DNA from 3 places in the Pseudarthrobacter sp. 10T415 genome. Region 3 is predicted to be linked to each of the others. Evidence: riboswitches for the same ligand, from Rfam matches in the RefSeq annotation. Region 3 holds a riboswitch; each other region holds the start of a gene.
What was found. Region 3 has a riboswitch for cyclic di-AMP ahead of AC1DBN_RS00695 (C40 family peptidase). Riboswitches for the same ligand answer to the same signal wherever they lie in the genome.

Region 1: it holds a riboswitch for cyclic di-AMP, as region 3 does, so the genes downstream of both, AC1DBN_RS17895 (aggregation-promoting factor C-terminal-like domain-containing protein) here and AC1DBN_RS00695 (C40 family peptidase) in region 3, are expected to answer to the same signal.
Region 2: it holds a riboswitch for cyclic di-AMP, as region 3 does, so the genes downstream of both, AC1DBN_RS15730 (M23 family metallopeptidase) here and AC1DBN_RS00695 (C40 family peptidase) in region 3, are expected to answer to the same signal.

The regions. Positions count from the first base shown of each region.
Region 1 covers NZ_JBFTHJ010000017.1:75,431-82,934, reverse strand. The annotation lists gene AC1DBN_RS17920 (glycosyltransferase family 4 protein) at 1-231, shown strand, start outside; gene AC1DBN_RS17915 (nucleoside deaminase) at 288-794, opposite strand; gene AC1DBN_RS17910 (phosphatase PAP2 family protein) at 853-1,743, shown strand; gene upp (uracil phosphoribosyltransferase) at 1,842-2,477, shown strand; gene AC1DBN_RS17900 (VOC family protein) at 2,536-2,904, shown strand; gene AC1DBN_RS17895 (aggregation-promoting factor C-terminal-like domain-containing protein) at 3,107-3,832, opposite strand; cyclic di-AMP (ydaO/yuaA leader) riboswitch at 3,836-3,992, opposite strand; gene AC1DBN_RS17890 (sensor histidine kinase) at 4,126-5,619, opposite strand; gene AC1DBN_RS17885 (response regulator transcription factor) at 5,626-6,366, opposite strand; gene AC1DBN_RS17880 (hypothetical protein) at 6,598-6,933, shown strand; gene AC1DBN_RS17875 (winged helix-turn-helix domain-containing protein) at 7,502-7,504, shown strand, end outside.
Region 2 covers NZ_JBFTHJ010000013.1:23,411-30,914, reverse strand. The annotation lists gene AC1DBN_RS15740 (NlpC/P60 family protein) at 40-813, opposite strand; gene AC1DBN_RS15735 (C40 family peptidase) at 971-1,657, opposite strand; cyclic di-AMP (ydaO/yuaA leader) riboswitch at 1,728-1,909, opposite strand; gene AC1DBN_RS15730 (M23 family metallopeptidase) at 2,038-2,868, opposite strand; cyclic di-AMP (ydaO/yuaA leader) riboswitch at 2,879-3,097, opposite strand; gene AC1DBN_RS15725 (iron-dependent transcriptional repressor DtxR) at 3,239-3,934, opposite strand; gene serC (phosphoserine transaminase) at 4,230-5,360, shown strand; gene AC1DBN_RS15715 (DUF3027 domain-containing protein) at 5,475-6,089, opposite strand; gene AC1DBN_RS15710 (cold-shock protein) at 6,096-6,479, opposite strand; gene AC1DBN_RS15705 (hypothetical protein) at 6,688-6,921, shown strand; gene AC1DBN_RS15700 (helicase-associated domain-containing protein) at 6,932-7,504, shown strand, end outside.
Region 3 covers NZ_JBFTHJ010000001.1:140,154-147,657, reverse strand. The annotation lists gene AC1DBN_RS00705 (aggregation-promoting factor C-terminal-like domain-containing protein) at 1-884, opposite strand, end outside; gene AC1DBN_RS00700 (hypothetical protein) at 985-1,953, shown strand; cyclic di-AMP (ydaO/yuaA leader) riboswitch at 2,139-2,311, shown strand; gene AC1DBN_RS00695 (C40 family peptidase) at 2,315-3,160, shown strand; gene AC1DBN_RS00690 (protein adenylyltransferase SelO) at 3,260-4,735, opposite strand; gene AC1DBN_RS00685 (ribonuclease Z) at 4,732-5,658, opposite strand; partial or broken gene AC1DBN_RS00680 (mycothiol transferase) at 5,651-6,186, opposite strand; gene AC1DBN_RS00675 (hypothetical protein) at 6,223-6,462, opposite strand; gene AC1DBN_RS00670 (universal stress protein) at 6,718-7,504, shown strand, end outside.

The DNA of each region.
Region 1 (7,504 bases), on a different contig from region 3:
GCCTCACTGAAGGATGCCGACGGCTTCACGCGCCTTCCTGGGGCGGCGCTGGCGCTGCCACGCGGGGGCGAAGCGGACGCAGCCGTACTCGGAAGGACCCTTCGGCAGTGGCTTGAGAACCACGCTGTGCAGCGGGACTGGCGCAGCCGGGCCCTGGAAGCGCGCAGCCTCCTGCCCGGCTGGGAGAAGACGGCCGGGAACGTCGTGCGTGCGCTGACCGGCGCCGGGTAGAGCCCAGCCACGGCAAGACTAAAAAGGTCTCCGCTCACCAGCCGAAGTGGTGGCGACTACAACCGTGTCCGGTGATCCGCAAAGAAGTCCCGCAGCAGCACCGAGCTCTCGTCTTCCCGGATGCCGGGGTAGACCTCCACCCAGTGGTTGAGCCGCCGCTCACGGAGGATGTCGAACACGGACCCCGCGGCGCCAGCCTTTTCGTCCCAGGCGCCGAACACCACCCGGGGAATCCGGGCAAGAACAATGGCCCCGGCGCACATGGCGCATGGTTCCAACGTGACCACCAGCGTGCAGTCGGACAGCCGCCACCCGTCGTCCGGACCGCCGCCGAGCCGTGCCAGTTCCCGCAGCCGCTCTGCAGCCTGGCGGATGGCCACCACCTCGGCATGGGCGGTGGGGTCTCCGAGCTCCTCCCGCTGGTTCCGCCCCGAACCCAGCACCTCGCCGTCGGGCCCCAGTACCACGGCGCCAATAGGAACATCGCCGGTAGCGAGTGCCGCGCGGGCCTCCGCCAGGGCGAGGCCCATCCACTCGTCGTAACTGTTCGATGCGGAGACCATGGCTCAATGATAGTTTCGAGGGATAGTAAGCCTGCGTACTGAATGCCGGGGAGGCGCCGTGAGTACCGTTCGGGACCGCGTGGACCGTTGGATCAAACCGTATGCCGCCTTGTGGCTGACCATGGCCGTGGGCGGAACCCTGATAGTCGCCATGGCGCTGCTGGGCGCCGAAGTGTATTCGGACGTGGTGGATGACGAAGGTCTGGCGAGCCTTGATATCCCCGCCCTGGACTACGCACAGTCACTGCGGAATCCCGGACTTGATGCGTTCGTCACGGGTTTCACCAACATTGGCGGCGGCATCGGCATGCCCATCCTCGCCACGCTCCTCACCGCGTGGCTGACCTTCCTCAGCAGGTCGTGGCGCCCGCTCCTCCTCGTTGGCGGCGCAGCTGCGGTTTCCACCGCGGCCACCACCCTGGGTAAGCGGCTGGTGGGCCGGACCCGGCCGGACCACTCCGAAGCTGTTCCGCCCTACGAAGACTCGCCGTCGTTTCCCAGCGGGCACACCCTCAACACCACGGTGGTGATCGGCGTGCTGGTGTACATCATCTGCCTGCAGTTCCAGGTCCTCAGCGTCCGCATCACGGCCATCACCGCGGGTACCGTCTTCATTGTTTCCATGGGCCTGAGCCGGGTTTTCCTGGGCCACCACTGGTTGACCGACGTCATTGCCGGCTGGACGCTGGGCCTGGCCTGGGTCGGGTTCGTCATCCTGGCCCACCGGATGTTCCATCTGATCCGGCGGAAGCAACATGCCGGGCCGGCGCCCACGTTTGAGCGTCCCGTGGTGCGCGATGTCGTAGCGGACGCCATGCACCACGACGGCGGCACGCACGGCCGCGGAACGGACCACGACGGCGGCACGCACGGCCGCGGAACGGACCACGACGGCGGCACGCACGGCCGCGGAACGGACCACGACGGCGGCACGCACCCCCGAGGGTAGGTTCACGACGCCGGGACGCACCCCGGCGGGCGGGTCACGCGCCAAGAGCCCAAGCCAGGAACTCCGGCAGGGACAGCGCCGGATGATAGTTTTGAGCAATGCGCACTCTCGTTGTGGACCACCCGCTGGTCGCCCATAAGCTCACTGTCCTCCGGGATAAGAACACCCCTTCGCCCGTGTTCCGGCAGCTGACCGAAGAGCTGGTGACACTGCTGGCGTACGAGGCCACGCGAGAGGTCCGCACCGAACCCGTCACTATCGAGACGCCGGTCAGCACCACTTTGGGCACGGCCTTCACCAAGCCCACGCCGTTGGTGGTCCCCATCCTGCGCGCCGGCCTCGGCATGCTGGAGGGTATGACCAAGCTGGTCCCCACCGCAGAAGTGGGTTTCCTGGGCATGGCCCGCGACGAGGAAACCCTGGATATCATCACCTATGCCGAGCGGCTGCCCGAGGACCTTACCGGCCGGCAGGTCTTCGTCCTGGACCCCATGCTTGCCACGGGCGGAACGCTGCGCGAGGCCATCAAGTTCCTGTTCAAGCGCGGGGCCTCGGACGTCACGTGCATCTGCCTCCTTGCGGCCCCGGAGGGCCTGGCCAAGCTGGAGGAGGAACTGGGCGAAGCGAACGTGCACATCGTCCTCGCCTCGATTGACGAGAAGCTGAACGAAAAGTCCTACATCGTTCCGGGCCTTGGGGATGCGGGAGACCGCCTGTACGGCATCGCCGGCTAACCGCATTGACCGGGCGGAAGGCCTTCCGCAATATGGGGTCCGGCCGTAGCCTGTGGCAATGGACTGGAAACTTGAACTCGTGTTTGTCCCGGTGTCCGATGTGGACCGCGCCAAGGATTTCTACGTTAACAAGGTTGGTTTCAACGCCGACTTCGACGAACGTCCGTCGGAGTCCATCCGCTTCGTGCAGCTGACCCCGCCTGGCTCAGCATGTTCCATCTGCATCGGTGAAGGCCTCACGGACGCTCCTCCGGGTACAGGCTCCAACCTCCAGCTGGTGGTCAGTGACATCCAGGCCGCCCACGACCACCTGAAGAACAACGGCGTGGACGTCAGCGATGTGGATGTCCAGGACTGGGGTCATTTCGTGTACTTCGCAGACCTCGACGGCAACCGCTGGGCCGTCCAGTACATCCCGGGACGGTAACGGCACGTCCCGGCCCCCGGACCACGACGCCTTCGCGGTATTTCGCCGCCACGGCGAAGCAGGTGCCGATCCGCTCGGCGGCCGGAGGGTCAACTCCAAAAACTGCTACCTCGCACGCATGGCTGCGGAGACGACGACGGCCGCCGCTGAACCGGGAAGGTTCGGCGGCGGCCGGTCGGAAGGCCTCAGCCAGTGAGGGTTTTTAGTACCAGTTGTGACCGAGGTGGAAGTTCAGGGCGCCACACGGGGACTGGTAGCGCTCCTTGATGTAGTTCAGGCCCCAGTTGATCTGGGTACGGTAGTTGGTCATGTAATCGGGGCCGGAGCTCGCCATCTTCTCGGCGGGCAGGGACTGGACGATGCCGTAGGCGCCGCTGCTGGCGTTGGTGGCGGTGGTGGTCCAGTCGGATTCCTTGGTCCACAGGGTGACCAGGCACTGCATCTGGTCCTGGGCCCACCCGTAGCTGGCCAGCTGGCCGGACGCGTAAGCCTGTGCGCCGGCCGGATCGTTGACGGCGACGACGGGGGCGGGCTCGGGAGCGGGAGCCGGAGCAGCCTCCGGTGCGGGGGCCGGGGCCGGTGCGGGCGCTGCGGCCGGGGCAGGTTCTGCCGCGGGTGCGGGGGCCGGTGCCGCTTCCTGGGGCTGAACCTTGAGCTCGGCGGGCGCCGACGCGGCCGGGTTCGAGCGGATTTCGCTCTTCTCGATGCTCATCTGGGAATCGGCGGCAGCGGGGGACTCTGAGCCGGTGGCCGCCACGCGGGACATGGCATCCGTGGCCTGGCCCGCGGCGCCTACGCCCACCAGCATCGCTGCGGACACTGCGAGGACCGCGGCGCGCTTGCCGAAGGAAGACTTCTTACGGGTTTCAGGCTGCGCGCTGTGGCTCGGAGCCGATTTTGGGCGCGGTTTTACCGTGAATTTAGACATGTTTAGTTCGCCTCTCACACCTGCGGAGTTAGCTGTCGGGTTCGGATGAGGGCATCCGGCCGCACGGCAAATACACGTGCTGGCTTAACCCCAAGGGCAGTACTGCGTTGCCCGGGACGTGGGTCCCCCGCCTCTGCCTCAGTTCAAGCGAAATCCGGGAAGTGGCAGAGCTTGGCGTCATCCGGATATGCGGCCCGAACGGGAACCGCACCATATCGACGGTACAGGAGAGCGGCGCTTAAGTCACATTTAGGTAACAGACATCACGACGACGGCGCGTCGCCTTGGCGAATTCAGGCTACAGTCGGGAGCCGGAGCGCGAACTCCGTCATCCCCGGCCGTGATGTGACCGTTACCCGGCCTCCGTGGGCTTCCACGATGGACTGGACGATGGACAGGCCCAGCCCGCTGGTGCCCTCTGCAACGGCCGCGCCGGCCTGGTCGCCGCTGCCCTTGCGGGCTGCGTCTGCGCGGGCGAAGCGTGAAAAGACGTGGTCCACGAAGTCCGCCGGTATGCCCCCGCCGTCGTCCGTGACCGTCACGACGGCGGCGCCGTCCGGAGCCGTGCCGACGCCGGCCACCACGGTGGTTCCGGCAGGGGTGTGTTTCCGGGCGTTGGACAGCAGGTTCATGAGCACCTGCCGCAGCTGCGCGCCGTCCCCGTTCACCAGCACCGGCTCCGCGGGAAGATCGAGCCGCCAGGTGTGGCTGGGGGCCATGACCTTTTCGTCGTTGACGCTTTCCACCACCAGCTGCGTCAGGTCCACCTCGGCCAGCTTGAGCGGCTGGCCCTCATCCAGCCGCGCCAGGAGCAGCAGGTCCTCCACCAGTGCCGTCATCCGCTCGGACTGGCTCTGTACCCGGGCCAGTGATTTCTGACCGTCGGGAGTGAAGTCCTCCGTCATCCGCATCAGCTCGGTGTAGCCGCGGATGGCGGTCAATGGGGTGCGGAGCTCATGCGAGGCGTCCGCCACGAACTGGCGCACCTTGGTTTCGCTCTTCTGCCGGGCTTCCAGGGCGCTGGCCACGTTGTCCAGCATGAGGTTCAGCGCATGCCCCACACTGCCCACTTCGGTGCCCGGGTTGGAGTTCGACGGCGGCACGCGGACGGCGAGCGCCACCTCGCCGGCGTCCAGGGGCAGTTCCGACACCCTGGTGGCAACCTCGGAGAGCTGTTCCAGCGGTTTCATGGTGCGGCGGATCAGCACCGTCCCCACCAGGCCGATCAGCAGCAGTCCGCCCAGCGAGACGAACACGAAGGTCCACACGAGGGACCTGAGGGTACTTTCCTTGGCGGCCAGGGGGAGTCCCGTGACCAGGATGTCACCGGAGCTTGTCTGGACCGCGATCAGCCGATAATCACCGCTGGACATCGAACGGTCCACGGGCCTTGAGTTGGCATCGAGCGCAAGGAGCGTCTCCTTGTCCTCTGTGGACAGGGGCTGGCGGGTGGTGTCCGAGGCGAGGAAGCCGCCGGAACTAACCTGGCTGTTGCGGATGCTCGCGTTGACGGTGCCGATTCTTTGGCCCCGGGCGTCCAGGGGATCCCGTCCGTTAAAGCCGCCAAAGGGCGGGCGGCCCGGGTTGTCGGCGAGGTTGGCGGCCTGGCTGAGCTGGTCATCAAGCTGCCGGGTCAGGAAGGCGTCCATCGATGCGTAGCTCACGATGCCAACGGCACCGCAGATGGCGATGAGCAGGGCCATGGCCAGGGCGATCAGGCGGGTACGCAGGTGCCAGGTTGCGGGCCTGAGCCAACTCCGGGTGTAGGAAGCGTCTGAAGGGGCCATGGCGAGCTAGTCCGCCGGCTTGATGACGTAACCGGCCCCGCGGACGGTGTGGATCATGGGCGGATGGACGGCGTCGATCTTCTTGCGCAGGTAGGAGATGTAGAGCTCGACGATGTTGGCCTGGCCGCCGAAGTCGTAGTCCCACACCCTGTCAAGGATCTGTGCCTTGCTGATGACCCGCTTGGGGTTTTCCATGAGGTAGCGGAGCAGTTCGAACTGGGTGGCCGTCAGCTGCACGTCATCCCCGGCGCGGGTGACTTCCCGGGTGTCGACGTTGAGCACCAGGTCGCCAACCACCAGTTCGGCAGTGTCCATGGCGGCGACGCCTGAACGCTGGACCAGCCGGTGCAGGCGGAGGATGACTTCCTCCATGCTGAACGGTTTGGTGACATAGTCGTCGCCGCCGGCGGCCAGGCCGACGATGCGGTCCTGGACTGCGTCCTTCGCGGTAAGGAAGAGGGCTGGCACCTCCGGCGCGAAGGCGCGGATCCTGCCCAGCAGCTCCACGCCGTCGAACCCCGGAAGCATGACGTCCAGCACCAGGACGTCAGGGCGGAAGTCCTTGGCCAGCTTCACCGCCTCGGGCCCGTCCGCTGCCACTGCCACGGACCACCCCGCCATCCGCAGGCCCATGCTCATCAGTTCTGAAAGGCTGGGTTCGTCATCCACCACCAGGGCGCGGATGGGGGAGCCGTCCGGGTGGGAGAGCTTGGGGAGGTTGTTGGTCATGGAGTGCGAGGTGGCCATGGGACAAGTCTCCGATCCTTGGATATAGGCGGGCTTTGGGCTTCCTGTGCCCCAGCTGTGAATCCCAGCCTAGCCAGCTGGGCGTCGCAGCGGGTGTGGCAGGGTCGGCGCCACGGGCAGCATGTCTCAGTCAGGAATGCCCCGCCGCACAGCCCGGACTCAGGAACGCGGCTGACGCTGATGGAACATCAGCAGAGGCGACCATTAGGTTCCCTTCCCGAGGAGCAATCAATGGACCAGCAGAACCTGCAGGGTTCCTCCTACGTGACCATGGCGTCCCAGACGGGCACCGTCACGGACGTTTCGTCGGACTCACTGACCGTCAAGAGCGAGGACGGGTTCCCGCGCACCTACGCCGTCGGAGCGGATGTGCAGGTATCAGAGGGCATGCGGCAACGGGGCAGCGGCAGTACGGGCAGCACCCTGGACATCTCGGAAGTCACTTCTGGATCAACCGTCCGCGTGACCGCGCTCAAGTCCTCGGACACCTACAAGGCCCAGACCATACTGCTTGCGACCGCGTCCGGTACGGCAGCAGCTCCGGGTGCGGGGACAACCACCAACTGACCGGCCGGCGCCATGTGAGACGCCGCCGCGGTGGCCTCGTTCAGGTAGTCGGGAGCCGAAAAGACCGCTAGCAGCCGTCAAGGAATTGGACAGTGAGGACCCTCCGGTGGGTGAATTCTATGTCAAGCGATTGAAATTCGGACTGATTCGATACAGATGGCATCCATCGAAGATAGTTCAGTAGGACGACGGTTCGGAGGTCCATCTTCGGATAACGGACGTTATTATTTGACCTTCCCAGAATCGTGATCTGTCGCACATTTCGCCGATTCGTCTCACGATGCGGACGATTCTGCCCATTGTTACTTGCAAGTTGCCATTGTTACGCTGCACACTTCCAATGTGAACAAGAACTCAACAGCACCTGCAGCCGCAGAATATTGGCCCGGCACATCAGCTGCTGCCGACATGCGCTGTTGTCGAATGCACGCCTGACCTTCTACACCCTTCGAAGTTCTTAGGCATTCGCCCCCAGCCCAGCGTCGGGCGCCCCTCCCCATTCGCAGTGCGGGGAAACCCAGCATTCGAGTGCCGCTATGGCGGCCATTCACATTGAGGTAAGCATTCCATG
Region 2 (7,504 bases), on a different contig from region 3:
TTATCCGAAGGGCGGCCGTACCGGCCCTGTCGGGGGGAATCAGTTGACGCGGATGAAGACCGGTCCGGAACCGACGTTTGCGCTGAAGACCACGGTCTGGTTGCCGTTGTAGCCGCCGTGCACTGCCTGGCCGTTGCCGGCGTAAACAGCGATGTGGGCCATGCCGGCGCCGCCGTCGGCGTAGTAGATCAGGTCGCCGGGCTGGGCCTCGGCAGCGCTCACGGTGCGGCCCAGGGAGAGGTAGCCAGCGGGCCAGTCGTGGAAGTTGATGCCCACGGCAGCCAGCGAGTTGGTGACGAGCATGGTGCAGTCCTGGTTGACGCCGAGCTGGGCGTACGCTGCGGACAGGATTGCTGCGCCCTTGCCGCTGGCAGATGCCTGGGGAGCAGATGCGGGCTGCGCCGTGACGGTAGCGGTGACCTTCGGCGCTGCAGCGGTCTGCGTTGCGGGTGTCTGGGCAGCCGGAGCGGCTTCCTGGACCTCAACCTCGGGCTCTGCCTCAACCACCGGAGCCGGGCTGGTACTGACGGCCGGCTTCTCGAAGGAGATGTTGATGGTGGAAGCCGCGGAGATCGGGGCTTCCACAGCTGTTCCAACTTCAAAAGCGGATGCAGGAGCGGAGTCGCGCTGGACGTTGGTGTCAGCTGCGTTTGCGGCGATGCCGCTGGTCAGGACCAGGCCCGAGGCTGCGGCGATAACCGCTGCCTGGCGCCCAACGCCGCCGGCGTTGCCGCCAACAGCCTTGGCGATAATGGCGATTGAGTTGGTCTTGGTGACTTCGGCGCGATGCCGTGCGGTAGCACGAGTCGTCATCAGTTCTCTCTTTCGTTATCCCCGGGCCTGTAGGCAACACGGGGGTTTTGGACGCGCCGGCATCTTGGGGGTACGTCGGCGCGTCCCGAACGGGGATGTGTGATTTAGCGAAAAGCGGGGGCAAAGAAAAAGTTTCTGGGGCCTGGGGCCCCAGAAACTAGTTCATGGTGTAGAACGAGGAGGTTCCCGTGGCGGCAACCGCGTGAAGAAGGGTGCCCTGGGACGGGTTGAGCGCGCTGATCATCATGCCGTTGCCGACGTAGATGCCAACGTGTGCGCCGCCGTTCTGCATGACGAGATCGCCAGGCTGGGGGGTGGAGGTGGGCTTCATGGCGTTCCAGGCATTGACGCGCGGGATGCTGATGCCGGCCTGGGCGTAGACCCACTGGGTGAATCCGGAGCAGTCCCAGCCGTTGGGGCTGGTGCCGCCCCACACGTACGGGTGGCCAATGCCGGTGTACGCGATGGCCGCGATGCCCGAGGTGGCAGCGGAGGAAACTGTTTCCGCGAGCTTCTCGGAAGCAGCTTCGGTTGAGCCAGCGGCTGCGGTGACGGCGTTGCCGGCATCCCGTGCTGCTGACGCAGTGGACTGGGTGAGTACCGGCTCCGGCTTCGGAGCAGCAGTGGTCTTGATGACCGGGCGCTCGAAGGAAACAGTGGCGGTAGGTGCCGCGGTGACAGCCAGGGCGGTCTGGGCCGAACCCGACTCGGTGGATGCCGAGACGCCCGCGGTGGTGTCCGCGACGGCCGGCAGGCCCATAGCCAGGACGAGGCCGGAAGCGGCTGCAACTACTGCAGCCTGGCGACCCACTGTCCCGGCATTGGCACTTACAGCCTTGGACACGGCGCCCAAAGGGTTGGTACGAACCGTTTGCGCACGGTGGCGCGCAGCATTATGGCGTGAAGACACGAAGGTAGCCTCTCCCAATGCCTGCGAGGTGAGCTGTCGGATTCGGATGGGAGTCACCCGGCCACACGGCTTCCAAGGAAGCTTTCGTGACTTAACCCCAAGGCCTTCGAAACAAGAAGGCCAAAATTGGTTCCCCCGCCCCTGCCAGACGATGAAATGCGAACGGACCTTGAGCGGTGGCAGAGTTAGGCAATCCACTCAAGAGCGTCAACTTCGGAAAAGTTGACGCGATTTAGACGGTACAGCAGTTTTGTTTGAATGTCACATTCAGGTCACGGCGGGTCACGGCCATTCGAGAGTCCACCATCATTTGGCTAGAGCCAGCCGGTGGGGTCGACGACCTCACCGTTGACCTGGACTTCAAAGTGGAGGTGGCAGCCCGTGGAGGCGCCGGTGGTCCCGCTGAGGGCAATGACGTCGCCCCGGGAGACGGTTTGGCCCTCCTTCACGTTGAACGACGACAGGTGGTTGTAGGTGGTCTCCAGGCCGTTGCCGTGGTCCACCACCACCCTGTTGCCGCCGCCGTACTGGTGCCAGCCCACAAAAGTCACGGTTCCGGTGGCGGCAGCCATCACGGAGGTACCGCACTGGGCAACATAGTCCTGCCCGCGGTGAAAGTCGCCGGTGCCGCCGGTGATGGGGCTGACGCGGTAGCCGAACGGCGACGCCGTGGTCATGGTGGCCAGCGGGGCCCCCAGGGTACCGGCGGATGCAGCCCGGGAGACCGATCCTGCGGACTGGGCGCTGAGCAGCTGCTTGAGCTTGCCGTCAGGGTCCGCCTGGGTGACCACGGCGGAGCGGCTGAAGTCGATCTGGGCGCCTGCTTCCGCGGAAATCGCGGGCTGTGGCGTCACAGATGAGGCGGCAACGGCACCGGTTCCGCTGGCGTCAGTTGCCATGACGGGACTGGTCACGGGGACGGTAACGGTAAGCACCAGGCCGGTGGCGGCAAGCGCGATGCCGGCCTTCTGGCCGATACCGCTGGCCGAGGCGAATTCCGTTATCTGGCGGAACGGACCCCGACGGCGGCGCGCGTCACGGTGGAGATCGCGGGGGCGCGAGGTCTCGGCAGCCTGGACGGCTTCGACAGCACGCGGCGTAGCAGCGGGGCCCGCCGCGCGGCGGCGGCCCCGGGGGGTCTGCATGGTCAAGAAGGGTTCCTCTCTGGATAGCCTGCGAAGTTAGCTGTCGGATTCGGGTCAGAGAGTTCACAGACCCGGTCCGCCGTAAGCAAGCTGCGGCACAGAGAAATCCCCGGAAGGTTCCTTCACTGGAAGAGGCTTGCTGCTGACGGACTTCACCCCAAGGCAGTCCCCCGCTGCCAGTTGTGGTTCCCCCGCCTCTGCCAGTTATGACTTGGTGCTCCTGATCCGCTGGCAGAGCTCGGCTCCAGATCAGGTAACGCTTAAGTATCAACGCTTTCGTTCAACTATAGGGGCTTAAGTCCCTTAGTAACAATTCCGTTATTTTTGCGTGATCCAGCTCCCACGGGGTAAAAGCAGGGCTTTTACGGTGTCAGTTGACGGCTACGAATACGTGGGCAGCCACTTCGGGAGGCAGTTCCAGGGCGCCTTCAATGCCCGGAACACGGACCGAAATGTAGTCCCCCACACGCTCCAGCGATACCGCCGCTCCGGGGCGGATGCCGCCTTCGTCGAGCTGGGACAGGAGTTCGGGTTCCACCTGGATGGGTTCAGCCAACCGGCTGATGGTCACGGCAGAGGCGGTGCCGTACGTCTTCATGGCCTCAAGAAGGCTGATCGCACCGTCGGACAAGGACAGGTCCGGGTGGCCACCCAGTGCGGCCAGTCCGGGAATCGGGTTTCCGTAGGGCGATTCGGTGGGGTGGTTGAGCAGTTCGTAGATCCGGCGCTCAACGCGCTCACTCATCACATGCTCCCAGCGGCACGCTTCGTCGTGGACGTAGGCCCAGTCCAGGCCGATGACATCAGCCAGGAGCCGTTCCGCAAGGCGGTGCTTGCGCATGACCTCCGTGGCACGTTTGCGGCCCACCTCGGTGAGCTCCAGGTGTCGGTCGCCGGACACCACCACCAGGCCGTCACGCTCCATCCGGCCGATGGTCTGGGACACGGTAGGGCCCGAGTGGCGCAACCGCTCTGCAATACGGGCCCTCAGGGCAACGATGTTCTCTTCCTCCAGCTCCAGGATGGTCCGAAGGTACATCTCCGTAGTGTCGATCAGATCCGTCATCCAGCTCAGCTCCTCGAGCGCAATACCCTGCGTTGTTCCGCGTTGTCCCACACGGCCCGCCGCCATGCGGCGCGACATAGTCCGGAGCCAAGCTTAGCCTATTTTGACTTTGTCCTAATAGTTGCAGGCTCCAGGTTCCCGTGTCTCAATGTTTGGACTTTAGCGGCTCCGGCTCCCGCGCCTACGCCTGTTCAGGCAGAATGGGAAAGGCCTGTATTGCAGTCACTGCCGACTGTCGGGCGGCGTTATCCGCCCGACCGGCTAAAGCCACCTCCCCGCCGACATTGGAGCACCCGTGAGCGAAACCAGCATCACTATTCCCGCCGACCTCCTGCCCCGGGACGGACGGTTCGGAGCCGGGCCATCCAAGGTCAGGCAGGAACAGATCGATGCGCTCTCTGCGGCGTCGAAGACCATCCTGGGCACGTCCCACCGGCAGGCCCCCGTCAAGAACCTCGTGGGCTCGGTCCGCGAGGGCCTCAGCCAGTTCTTCCGCGCGCCCGAGGGTTACGAGGTTGTCCTCGGCGTCGGCGGCTCCACAGCGTTCTGGGATGTTGCCTCCTTCGGCCTCGTGGAGAAGAAGGCCCAGCACCTGTCCTTTGGTGAGTTCGGGTCGAAGTTCGCCGCAGCCACCAATAAGGCACCTTTCCTGGATGCGTCCTCCATCATTACGTCGGACCCGGGCACCCGCCCGGCAGCCCGGGCCGAGGCCGGCGTCGACGTTTACGCGTGGCCGCAGAACGAAACCTCCACCGGCGTCGCCGCTCCGGTAAAGCGCGTAGCGGATGCCGATGAGGGCGCACTGGTACTGGTCGATGCGACCTCCGCCGCCGGCGGCCTGGACGTCGATGTGGCCGAGAGCGATGTCTACTACTTCGCCCCGCAGAAGAACTTCGCCTCCGACGGCGGCCTGTGGCTTGGCCTGTTCTCCCCCGCCGCCCTCGAACGCGCAGCACGGATCAAAGCCGGCGACCGCTGGATCCCGGATTTCCTGGACCTGCAGACCGCCATCGACAACTCGAAGCTGAACCAGACCTACAACACCCCGTCGCTGTCCACGCTGGTAACGCTGGACGCGCAGGTGCAGTGGTTGAACTCCAACGGCGGCCTGGACTTCGCAGCGGGACGCACCGCCGACTCCGCCGGCCGCATCTACACCTGGGCCGAGGCATCTGAGTACGCGACGCCGTTCGTCATCAACCCGGACGAGCGCTCGAACGTCATTGCCACCATCGACTTCGACGACTCTGTGGATGCCGCCGCGGTAGCCAAGGTCCTGCGCGCCAACGGCATCGTGGACACGGAGCCTTACCGCAAGCTGGGCCGCAACCAGCTGCGTATCGCCACCTTCGTTGCCATCGACCCCGAGGACGTTTCAGCCCTGCTGGCCAGCATTGACTACGTGGTGGGCGAGCTGCGCAAGTAACTCCCGCCGTCGGCAAGGCCCGGCGACAGAACATACGACGGCGCCGCCCGGGTTTACCCCGGACGGCGCCGTTTGCTGTTGGTTGGTTCGATGGGACCACCATGAGGGGGCTGGCTAGCCCTCCCCGTCATCTGCCTGGGCAGCGTCCGGGGACCCGGCCTGCTGCACAGGCTCTGCCTTTTCAGTCTCCGGTTCGGCTTCGGATTCTCCGGCAGCCTGGGCGTCGGGAACCGCGCGCTCCTGCTCGTGCTCCTCTTCCCGGGCGTCCTCGGGCCGCACCCGCTCAGCCCACGGCACCCATTCCGGGGCCAGGATCGAATCCTCCGAGGGCAGCAGGCCCAGTTCGTTGACCGTCACCAGCTTGGAGCGGGAGTTGCGGGTGATGACGGCGTACCACTGCCAGCCCGAGTACCCGGGCAGCCTGGATTCGAACAGGTGCGTCACCAGGCGGTCGCCTTCGCTTTTGGCAGCCAGGTGTGGACCGATGTCCGACGCCGAGGTGATTCCCTCGAGGGCAGTCCTGGCAACGTCGACGGCGGCGGCCAGGAACGCGTCCGGCTTCCCTGTCCGCCACACCGGCACGCCGGCCTTGCGTTGGGGGGCCGCCTTCACGGCCGCGGCGGCGCGGGAGACGGCAGTGCGCTCAGAGGCAGCTGCCTGGGGCATATCGGCTGTCTCCTGTTCCGAGGCCTGCATTCCTGCGTCGGGCTGTTCAGCTTCCGGATTCATTGCTGCCTAAACGTCCAGCTCGTCGGCAACCTTACGCAGGGCGGCGGCAATGGCCTTGCCCTTGTTGCCGTCCGGGTACTTGCCGTTGGACAGGGTGCCCGAAAGATTGTCGAGGACAGTCACCAGGTCCTGGACCAGGGGGGCAAGGTCGCGGGCGCTGGGCCGTTTGGCCTTGGCGATAGAGGGAGTCTTGTCGAGGACGCGCAGGCCCAGGGCCTGGGCACCCTTGCGGCCGTCGGCCACGCCGAACTCCACGCGGGTGCCGGCCTTGAGTTCCGTTACGCCCTCGGGCAGCGACGATTTGGGCAGGAAGACCTCCTGGCCGTCCTCTCCCGCGAGGAACCCGAAGCCTTTGTCCTTGTCATACCACTTGACCTTGCCGGTAGGCATTGAATCAACCTTCTTCGTTCTGCTGTTGTGAGACACGGCCGGCCGCCACCGCATCCGCACCGGTTGTGCGGGTTTAAGGTATGGCAGCTGCGTACCGTGTTGGTCTTTATCCTTCAAGGTTAGCCTGCCCCGCGCCCGAATCCCGCTTCATGCCGCCCCGGACGCCGGGGTTCACGCGCGCTGCCGGAGGGGCGGTAGCGTTACGTCCATGACACCCTCGCGCTACCGGCGGCCCATCATGATTGCCGCCGCCGTCATTGCCGTGCTCTCGCTGGCCGCCGTGGCGGCGGTCATGGCCCTTGCCTTTGCCGGGTCAGTGGCTCCCGCGTGGGTAACCTACACGGCGCTGTACGGCTTGCCCGCCGCATTCGTCCTGATGCTTTTCCTGGTGCTCGACGGCGTTGCAGGGCGGCGCCGGGCAGGAAAACCTGACCAGCGGTAACGTTGGACTGATGTCCCTCATTCGCGCGCTCAGCAAGGACCTGGCAGCCCGCAGCGACGACTCGCTGCGGGAGCTGTTCGCCGCGCGGCCGGACCTGCTCTCCCCCGCCGTGCCTGACTTCCCTGCCCTGGCGGCGCGGGCCAGCTCGCGGGTGAGCGTCCAACGCGCCCTGGAGCGGCTCAACAGGCCACAGATGCAGGTGCTTGAAACCCTCCACCTGTGCACCAACACCGATACCGGGCACAGCGCCAGCGCACCCGCGCTGCACAAGATGATTGCAGGCTCCTCGGTGCCCATCCTGGAACGGATCCTGGACCGCCTGCAGGAACTTGCCCTGGTGCACCGGGCCGATCCACCACACGGAACGCCCGCCGGCAACCGCCAACGCTGCTACCTCCCCGTGGGCTGCCTCAAGGACGTGGTGGGAATCTATCCCGCGGGGCTGGGCCGCAGCTACACGGAACTTGTCCGGCTCCAGCCGGCGTTCGCCCAACGGGCGGTTCAGCTTGTGTCCGAACTGCACCGGAGCGGCGTCGAGATCCAGGATGCCACCACCCCGATGGAGGCGGCGCTGGCCCTGCAG
Region 3 (7,504 bases):
GCCGCGGCCGCGGGCGGTGGTACCTCCACGCGGGCGTCTGCTGCGGTTTTCGCTGCCCGGTCCGAGTCCCGTTGGGCCTGTTCCCGGGCGGCGGCCCGCTTGGCTGCCTGCGAGGCTTCATAAGCGGCGAGGGCGGCCTGGCCCTGCCGGAACTCCCCCTCAACGGCCGCGGTTATTCCCTTGAGTGAGGCCAGCTGTGCAGTGAGTTCACCGCCGTGCTGCTGCTCTTCACTGATGTGGCGGGCTACGGCGTCCTGCGCCGATCTGGCCCCGGCAAGCCTGGTCCCGGCCTCCTTGGCCAGGTTTTCCCGTTCGGAGCGTGCAGCTTTCTCCTGTTCACCCAGGGACGATGCCACCTTCGCGGCGGACGCCGCGCGGTCCACCAGGCCGGCCGTCTTCGCGCCCACCAGCTCCACCATGTTGAGTCCGTGGACGCTGCCGGACTCAAGGGCGTCCAGGGCCATGAAGAATCCGGCCGTGGTTGAACCCGTCTTGTACGACTGCACGGCAAGGGCGCCGATCTCCCTGCGGTGCTGCTGCAGTTCCCCGTTGGCTGCTGCGGACTGCGCCGCCAGGGCTTCGACCCGGCTGTTGGCTGCGGTGAGTGCCGCTTCGGCAGTGGCGTACTCCGCTGCAGCCGTCACGGCCGCGCCGCCAAGCGTTTCTGCATCCGCCTGCAAACCGGCGAGGAGGCTGCCGAGCCGGGTGATCCCGGCCGCTGTACCCGCTTCAGACTCCCTGGCCTGCCGGACGTCTTCCCAGGAGGGGTATCCCTCCGGCGGGAGGTCCGCGGCCGACGCCGGAACCAGGGCCGCGCCCAGCAGGGTAAACACCAGAAGTCCGCCGAGCACCGCGGACTTCAGTTTGGTAACGAACTGGGACATAGTCCCGTAGCCTACGGGCTCAACCACAGGTTGAGGGTTTACAGCTGTGGATTGTTATCCAGCAGAGACGGAAGCCTCGCCACAGCCCTAGACTGTGCCCATGGCCGGCGCCAGCACACCACGCACCACAGCAATCCGCCGCGGCCCCGCCTCCGCACGGACAGCAAGACCGGAAACCGGCGACCGCGTGCTGCCATTCCTGACCGCGGCAGTACTGGCGGTATCAGCCTGCAGCCCGCAGCAGCCCACCCCTGCAGCGTCCCCCGCTGCCGCCGCCCCCGGACCGGTCACCATCGAGGTAAACCAGTCCCGCGACCAGTACGGGCAGCACGCCATCCTGCTCCAGCTCACCAACACCACGGACGGTCTCCTCACAGTGGACCTGGCGCGCGTCAGTTCCCCGCTGTTCGACGGGGACATCGAGTGGACCCCACAAGCGGGCAGCCTGGAGCTTCCGCCGCACCAGCCCAAAAGCGTGCCCGCACAGCTTCCACCCCCCACCTGCGCCGACCTGGCAACGGCATCGCCGCAGGCCAGCGCCACGGTTTCCTTCGCTGCGGCCGGACAGCAGCCGGCAGCCCTGAGCCTTCCGGCGCCGGATCCCTTCGGCGTGCTGCCGCGCAACAACAGCGAGCTTTGCCTGGCCGCCGACGCCGCGAAGGTGGCCGGACTGGCCCTGGACCCGCACCTTGAGGTGGCGGCGGACGGCCGCACCGCCGTCGTCCTCCTTCGCATCAGCCCCCAGCCGACGGCCCCCGGAGGGACTCCGCCCCTCACGCTGCACAGCGTGGGCGGCACTCCCCTGCTGGCGGAGGCCGGGCCCGAGTCCGGGGCTGAGCCGTGGCCGCGGAACGTGACGGTCCGGACGGGGGAAACCGGCACTGCCCTGGCCCTGCGGGTGCGCCCCGCCCGGTGCGATCCGCACGCCGTGGCGGAAGACAAAGTGGGCACCCTGCTGCCCCTCACCGTTACGGTCGGGACCCGGGAAGGCGTCCTGAAAGTCGCCGCCAGCGGGCCGTTGCGTGCACAACTTTATGACTTTGTTACGCAGGCCTGCCAGACCGGCTAGGCACCGGGCATCATCCGAGGTCACCGCGGCGATCCGGGCCGCCATCCGGCCGATGGCTTCATCCGAGAGGTCCGCCTCGTATGTTATCCAAATGTGACAATCGGGTGAACGTCGGGTTATGGTCATACACGTGTCCCTCCCAAGCGGGACATTCCCCTCAGCTTGCCGAGCCCTGCCGCTGAACCGGGATTCAATCGCTTTCCAGCTGGCAGGGACGGGGGAACCAAGTTTCCGCGGCTTCACCGAAGCCTTGGGGTTAAGTCGATATCGCCTTCCGTCCCTGACGAAGTGCGTTACCGGCCGGGTATCTCCAGCCCGAACCCGACAGCTCACCCCGCAGGCATGGGAGAGGCGATCAACCGTGTCAAAAAATTTCACCACCGCCCGTCACCGCGCTACTCCGGCCGGCTCCATCGCGCTGCAGGGTTTGGCCGTGACGGCCAAGGCCCAGGCCCGGACCTTTGGACGCCCGGCACTCGCAGTAGCCGCAGCATCGGGCATTGCGTTCGGCGTCGGAGCTCCGGCACATGCAGGCGTGACCGGCCCGGACAGCACCGAAACCACTAACGTCCAGGCATACTCGGCTCCTGCCGCGCCCGTAGCCGCTGCCCCTGCAGCCGCTGCCGGCAACGTCCACACGGTTGCTTCCGGTGACACCCTCGGCGCCATTGCGTCCGCCTACGGGGTTGGCCTGAACGACGTCCTGGCAGCCAACGGCCTCGACGTTTCCTCGATCATCTACCCCGGTGACCAGATTGCCATTCCCGGCGCCGGCTACGCAGCACCGGCCGCTCCGGCCGTTGCTCCGGCAGCGGCACCGGTCCAGACCGCAAGCACCGCTCCCGCCAACACCGGCATGAACCTCGGCTACGCCTCGGCAACGCCTGCGGCCACCGGCTCGGGCACCGGCGCTGCCATCCTCGCCAACGCTTACGGCCAGGTCGGCGTCACCCAGGACTGCACCGCCATGGTGGAGAAGGCCCTGCGCGCCGTCGGCAAGTCCGTCGGAGACCTGGCTCCCGGCCAGTTCTTCCAGTACGGCACCGTGGTGGGCACCCCCGCCCCCGGTGACCTCGTCATCTCCGCCGGCCACGTCGGCGTGTACGCCGGTGACGGCCAGATGGTCAGCGGCGGCGTCAACGGCAGCCAGACCCAGGTGCACTCCGTCAGCTGGGTTGGTGCAGCCTCCTACGTACGGGTCGCATAGCCTGCTGGGCAGGTAGCTTCCAGCGCATAGAGCTGCAAAAAGGGCGGTAGCCGGGACATCCCGGCTGCCGCCCTTTTTACTGCGTAACCAAACTCAGGCTCAGGTGCCGCAGAAGGTCATGTACGTCCCGAAGTCCTCCGGGGCGCCCTCGGCGTACCGCTCCATGCCGGGGCGTTCGCTGTACGGCGCCGTCACCGCTTCCAGCAGCCCGTGCAGTGGATCCAGGTCCCCGCCGGTAGCCGCGGCCAGCGCCTCTTCGACGAGGTGGTTCCGCGGAATGTACGCGGGATTGGTGCGGTCCATCAGCCCGGCATCCGGCCCCAGCTTCTGCCAGCGTTCGGCCCAGGCATCGTACGCAGCCAGGTCCATGACCATCCCGCGGACAGGCCGGCTGTCACCCCGGGCGGCCTTGGCCAGGTTCCTGAAGAAGAGCGTGTAGTCCACCGGGCCGTCCTTGAGGATGCCGGTGACGCCGTCCACCAGGTCAGAGACCTCCTCGGCTGCCGCCGTATCCGGCTTCCCCGCAGCCAGGCCCAGCTTGGTGGCCATGCCGCCAAACCACGCCGCACTGTAATACCGCCGGAACCCGCCCAGCGCCTCCACGGCCACCGGAACCGCCGCCTTTTGGTCTTCGTCGATGAGCGGCAGCATGGCTTCGGCGAGGCGGGCCAGGTTCCATTCGGCCATGACCGGCTGGTTGGCGTACGCATACCGGCCGCCGACGTCGATGGAGCTGTACACGGCGGCCGGGTTGAACGCGTCCATAAAGGCACAGGGGCCGTAATCGATCGTTTCGCCGGAGATGGTCATGTTGTCTGTATTCATCACACCGTGGACGAACCCCACCAGCATCCACTGCGCCACGAGCGAGGCCTGCGAAGCCACCACGGCCCGGTACAGGGCGAGGTAGGGGTTCTCCTCCGCCGCGGCGTCCGGATAGTGGCGGCTGATGGCATGGTCCGCCAGCCGGCGCAGGAGCTCGGTGTTTTCCGTGGCCCGCGCATACTGGAAACTGCCCACCCGAAGGTGGCTGCCGGCCACCCGGGCCAGCACGGCGCCGGGAAGCATGTCATCCCGGCGCACCTGCCGTCCGGTAGCCACGACGGCGAGGGAGCGGGTGGTGGGGATGCCGAGGGCGTGCATGGCCTCGCTGACCACGTATTCGCGGAGCATGGGCCCGACGACGGCACGGCCGTCACCGGCGCGGGCAAATGGCGTGCGGCCGGAGCCTTTCAGGTGGAGGTCCTTCACCCGTCCGCGGGCATCCTCCAGCTCACCCAGCAGCAGCGCGCGGCCGTCACCGAGGAGGGGCGAGTAGCCGCCGAACTGGTGCCCGGCGTAGGCCTGGGCCACAGGCGTGGCACCTTCCGGGACGTGGTTGCCCAGCAGGAACCGCGCTCCCTCTTCCGAGCCCAGGTACGCCGGGTCGAGCCCCAGTTCCGCGGCGAGCGGTCCGTTGAGTACCAGGAGTTTGGGGTCCGGGGCTTCCTCCGCCTCCCAGGGCACCGCCAGCTCGTTGAGTTCGCGGGCGAAGCGGCCACCCAGGGCGACAGTCGATTCTGCAGCAGCGGTCATGGTTTTAACCCTATCCCCGCGGCGGCCGTTGCAGGCCCCCCGCGGCGGTTCGGAAGGCGGATGCGCTGGAGGTCGTCGGCGGCGATCACAGTGGCACCCTTGGCGCGGGCGGACGCCTGCCGGGCCAGGAAGGTGACGTCGTTGCCGTACCGGGACGAGAAGTGCGTGAGCACCAGCGTCCGCGCGCTCCCCTGTCCCGCCAAATCGCCAGCCTGCCCGGCGGTGAGGTGGCGGTATTCCTCCGCCAGCCCGCCGTCGTCGTCGCTGAAGGTGGACTCGGCGACCAGGAGGTCGGCGCCGTCGGCAAGGTCTTCGGCACCGTCGCACGGTGCGGTGTCCATGACGAACGCGAAACGCTGCCCGGGGCGCGGAACGCTGACATCGGCGAGTCCGACGCCGGCAAGGGTACCTTCGCGCAGGAGGCGGCCGACGTCCGGCCCGGCGATGCCCGCTGCCGCGAGGCGGTGGGGCAGGAACGTAAAGCCCTCGGGCTCGGTGAGGCGGTACCCGTAGGTCTCTATCCGGTGCTTGAGCGGCCGGATGTGGAGGCCTTCCGCCACCTCACCGGCGGCGCCGTGGGGATGGAGCCTCAGGTCCAGGCCGGGCGTGCTGACAGAGACCAGCGCCCGCACCACAGCATCCCCGGAGGCCGGGTAGTGCAGGTGGACCGGGTGGTTGACGCCGTCCAGCACCATTCTGGACAGGACGCCGGGGAGCCCGAAGCAGTGGTCGCCGTGGACGTGGGTGAGGCAGATCCTGGTGACCTGCGTTGCCGAAACTCCGGCGTGGATCATCTGGCGCTGTGTCCCTTCGCCGGGATCGAAGAGCAGCCCCTCCCCGTCCCAGCGGAGCAGGTACCCGTTGTGGTTCCGGGTACGGGTGGGTACCTGCGATGCTGTGCCCAGGACCACCAGTTCACGCACGGCCGCTGCCGTGACGTGCGGCCACCAGGCCTTTCGCGTAGGCTGCCTGGCCCACGTGCTGCAGGCAGTCGGCGAGGGTACTGACAAGCCGGACTCCGAGGGTCACCGGAGGGTCACCGGAGGGTCCCAGTTGGTGTCCACGGTCCGGTCAAGGTCTTGGTCTGCCAGTTCACCGAGGACTTGCATGGTCTGCCGGTGGACCGCGCCGTAGTAGTCCCCCAGCAGGCTTGCCGTGGCGCGGACAGAGTCCACCTGCCCGCTGGTGTGCCCGTAGCCGGTGTCCCGGTCCGTCAGCGGGAGGCCGAAGCGGGCAGCGAAACCCGCGTGCGTCCACACCTGCTCCAGGCCTGCAGCGGAGGCAACCTGTGCGTCCTCCACCCGGGCCAGGTGCCAGAGAAGCCAGGCGATGGGGTTGCCGGTGCCGGCCGGGCGATGGTGCAGGGCTTCTTCATCGAGGCCCTTGAGCGTCTCCGCCACGGCATCGCTGATGCGCACGAAGGCATCCTGCAGGAGTTCATTGCTTTTCATGTCCCCGCCTTTCAGCACCAGCGCCGGTGGCCGTGGCTAACGCTCAAGATCGTTGGGGTCGAATTCGCTGCCTTCCCCCGGGACAGCTTCGTCCTGGAGCAGCGGGTCTTCCTGCCAGCGGTCCGGATTGTTTTCGGCCGCACCGGGATAGCTGTCCGGTTCGCCGTGTACGGGGTCAAGCTCCTGTGACGCTGCGCTTCCCGGTGTTTCATCGAGCAGCACGTCATTTTCGTCAACGATTTCCAGGCCATCCTCCGGGAGGTTCTGTTCACTCATAGTCACGCCTTTCCTTGGGGCTGCACCCGGTCTGATGCAGCGCAGAACGGTACCGCCAGACAATAGTAAGCATACTGAGCACCCCTTCGGGTGGGAACTGTCCTCCGATAGCCGTGACTTTCGGCCCTACAGATGGCAGGACTCCGGCGGCCACTCTTGTAGGCAAGGAGACGTGCTGTCGCCGCGCCAGGCTGGGGGCGGCCACCGCCTCCTGCGTCCGCCCACAACTCCACACGAAAGACCAGGAAGCCGGCCATGACATCACGTAAACCGATTGCTGTTGCCACCAACGACTCGGCGCAGAGCCAGGCGGCGGTGCTGTGGGCCGCGCACCGGGCCGAAAAGTCCGGGGCACCTTTGGCCGTCCTCCACGTCGTGGACGACCGCTGGGTGGCCGAGCCCTACCCCTGGTTCGGCGTACTGGAGGAGGCAGGCGACCAACTGCTGAAAATTGCGGCAGGGCGCGTCCGGGGAGCAACACCGGCCACGGTCACCACACGGCTCCTGACCGGGAGCGTGGGCGGGTCGCTGGCGAAGTACTCGGGCAAGGCGTCGATGCTGGTGATCGGTTCCGGCTCCGGACACTTGGGGGGAACCCTGGCAGACCGGGCCCTGCAGGTCGCGGCCTCCGCCAAGGTGCCGGTGGCCGTCGTCGGGACGCAGGACCTTGCCGGACGGTCCGGCGTGGTGGTGGGGGTCGACGGCTCCCGGGAGGCTACGCAGGCAGTCGCTTTTGCGGCTGCGGAGGCCGACCGGGAGGGCGATGAGCTCACCGTTGTCTATGCAGTCAGGATGCCCGACCCCGTGACGGATGCGGGGCTGGCCCCGGCCAGCCTGGCCGAGATGGTCTCCGAAGAAGAACGCGTGGTCCTCTCTGAGACGGTGGCGGGCCTCGAGGAGGACTACCCGGACCTGTTGGTGCACCGGGTGCTGGACACCGAACGGGACCCCGTTGACGCGCTGGTCCACGCGGCAGGCGGAGCAAGGATGCTGGTGGTGGGAAGCCGCGGCCGCGGCGGCATCAAGCGGCTGCTGCTCGGTT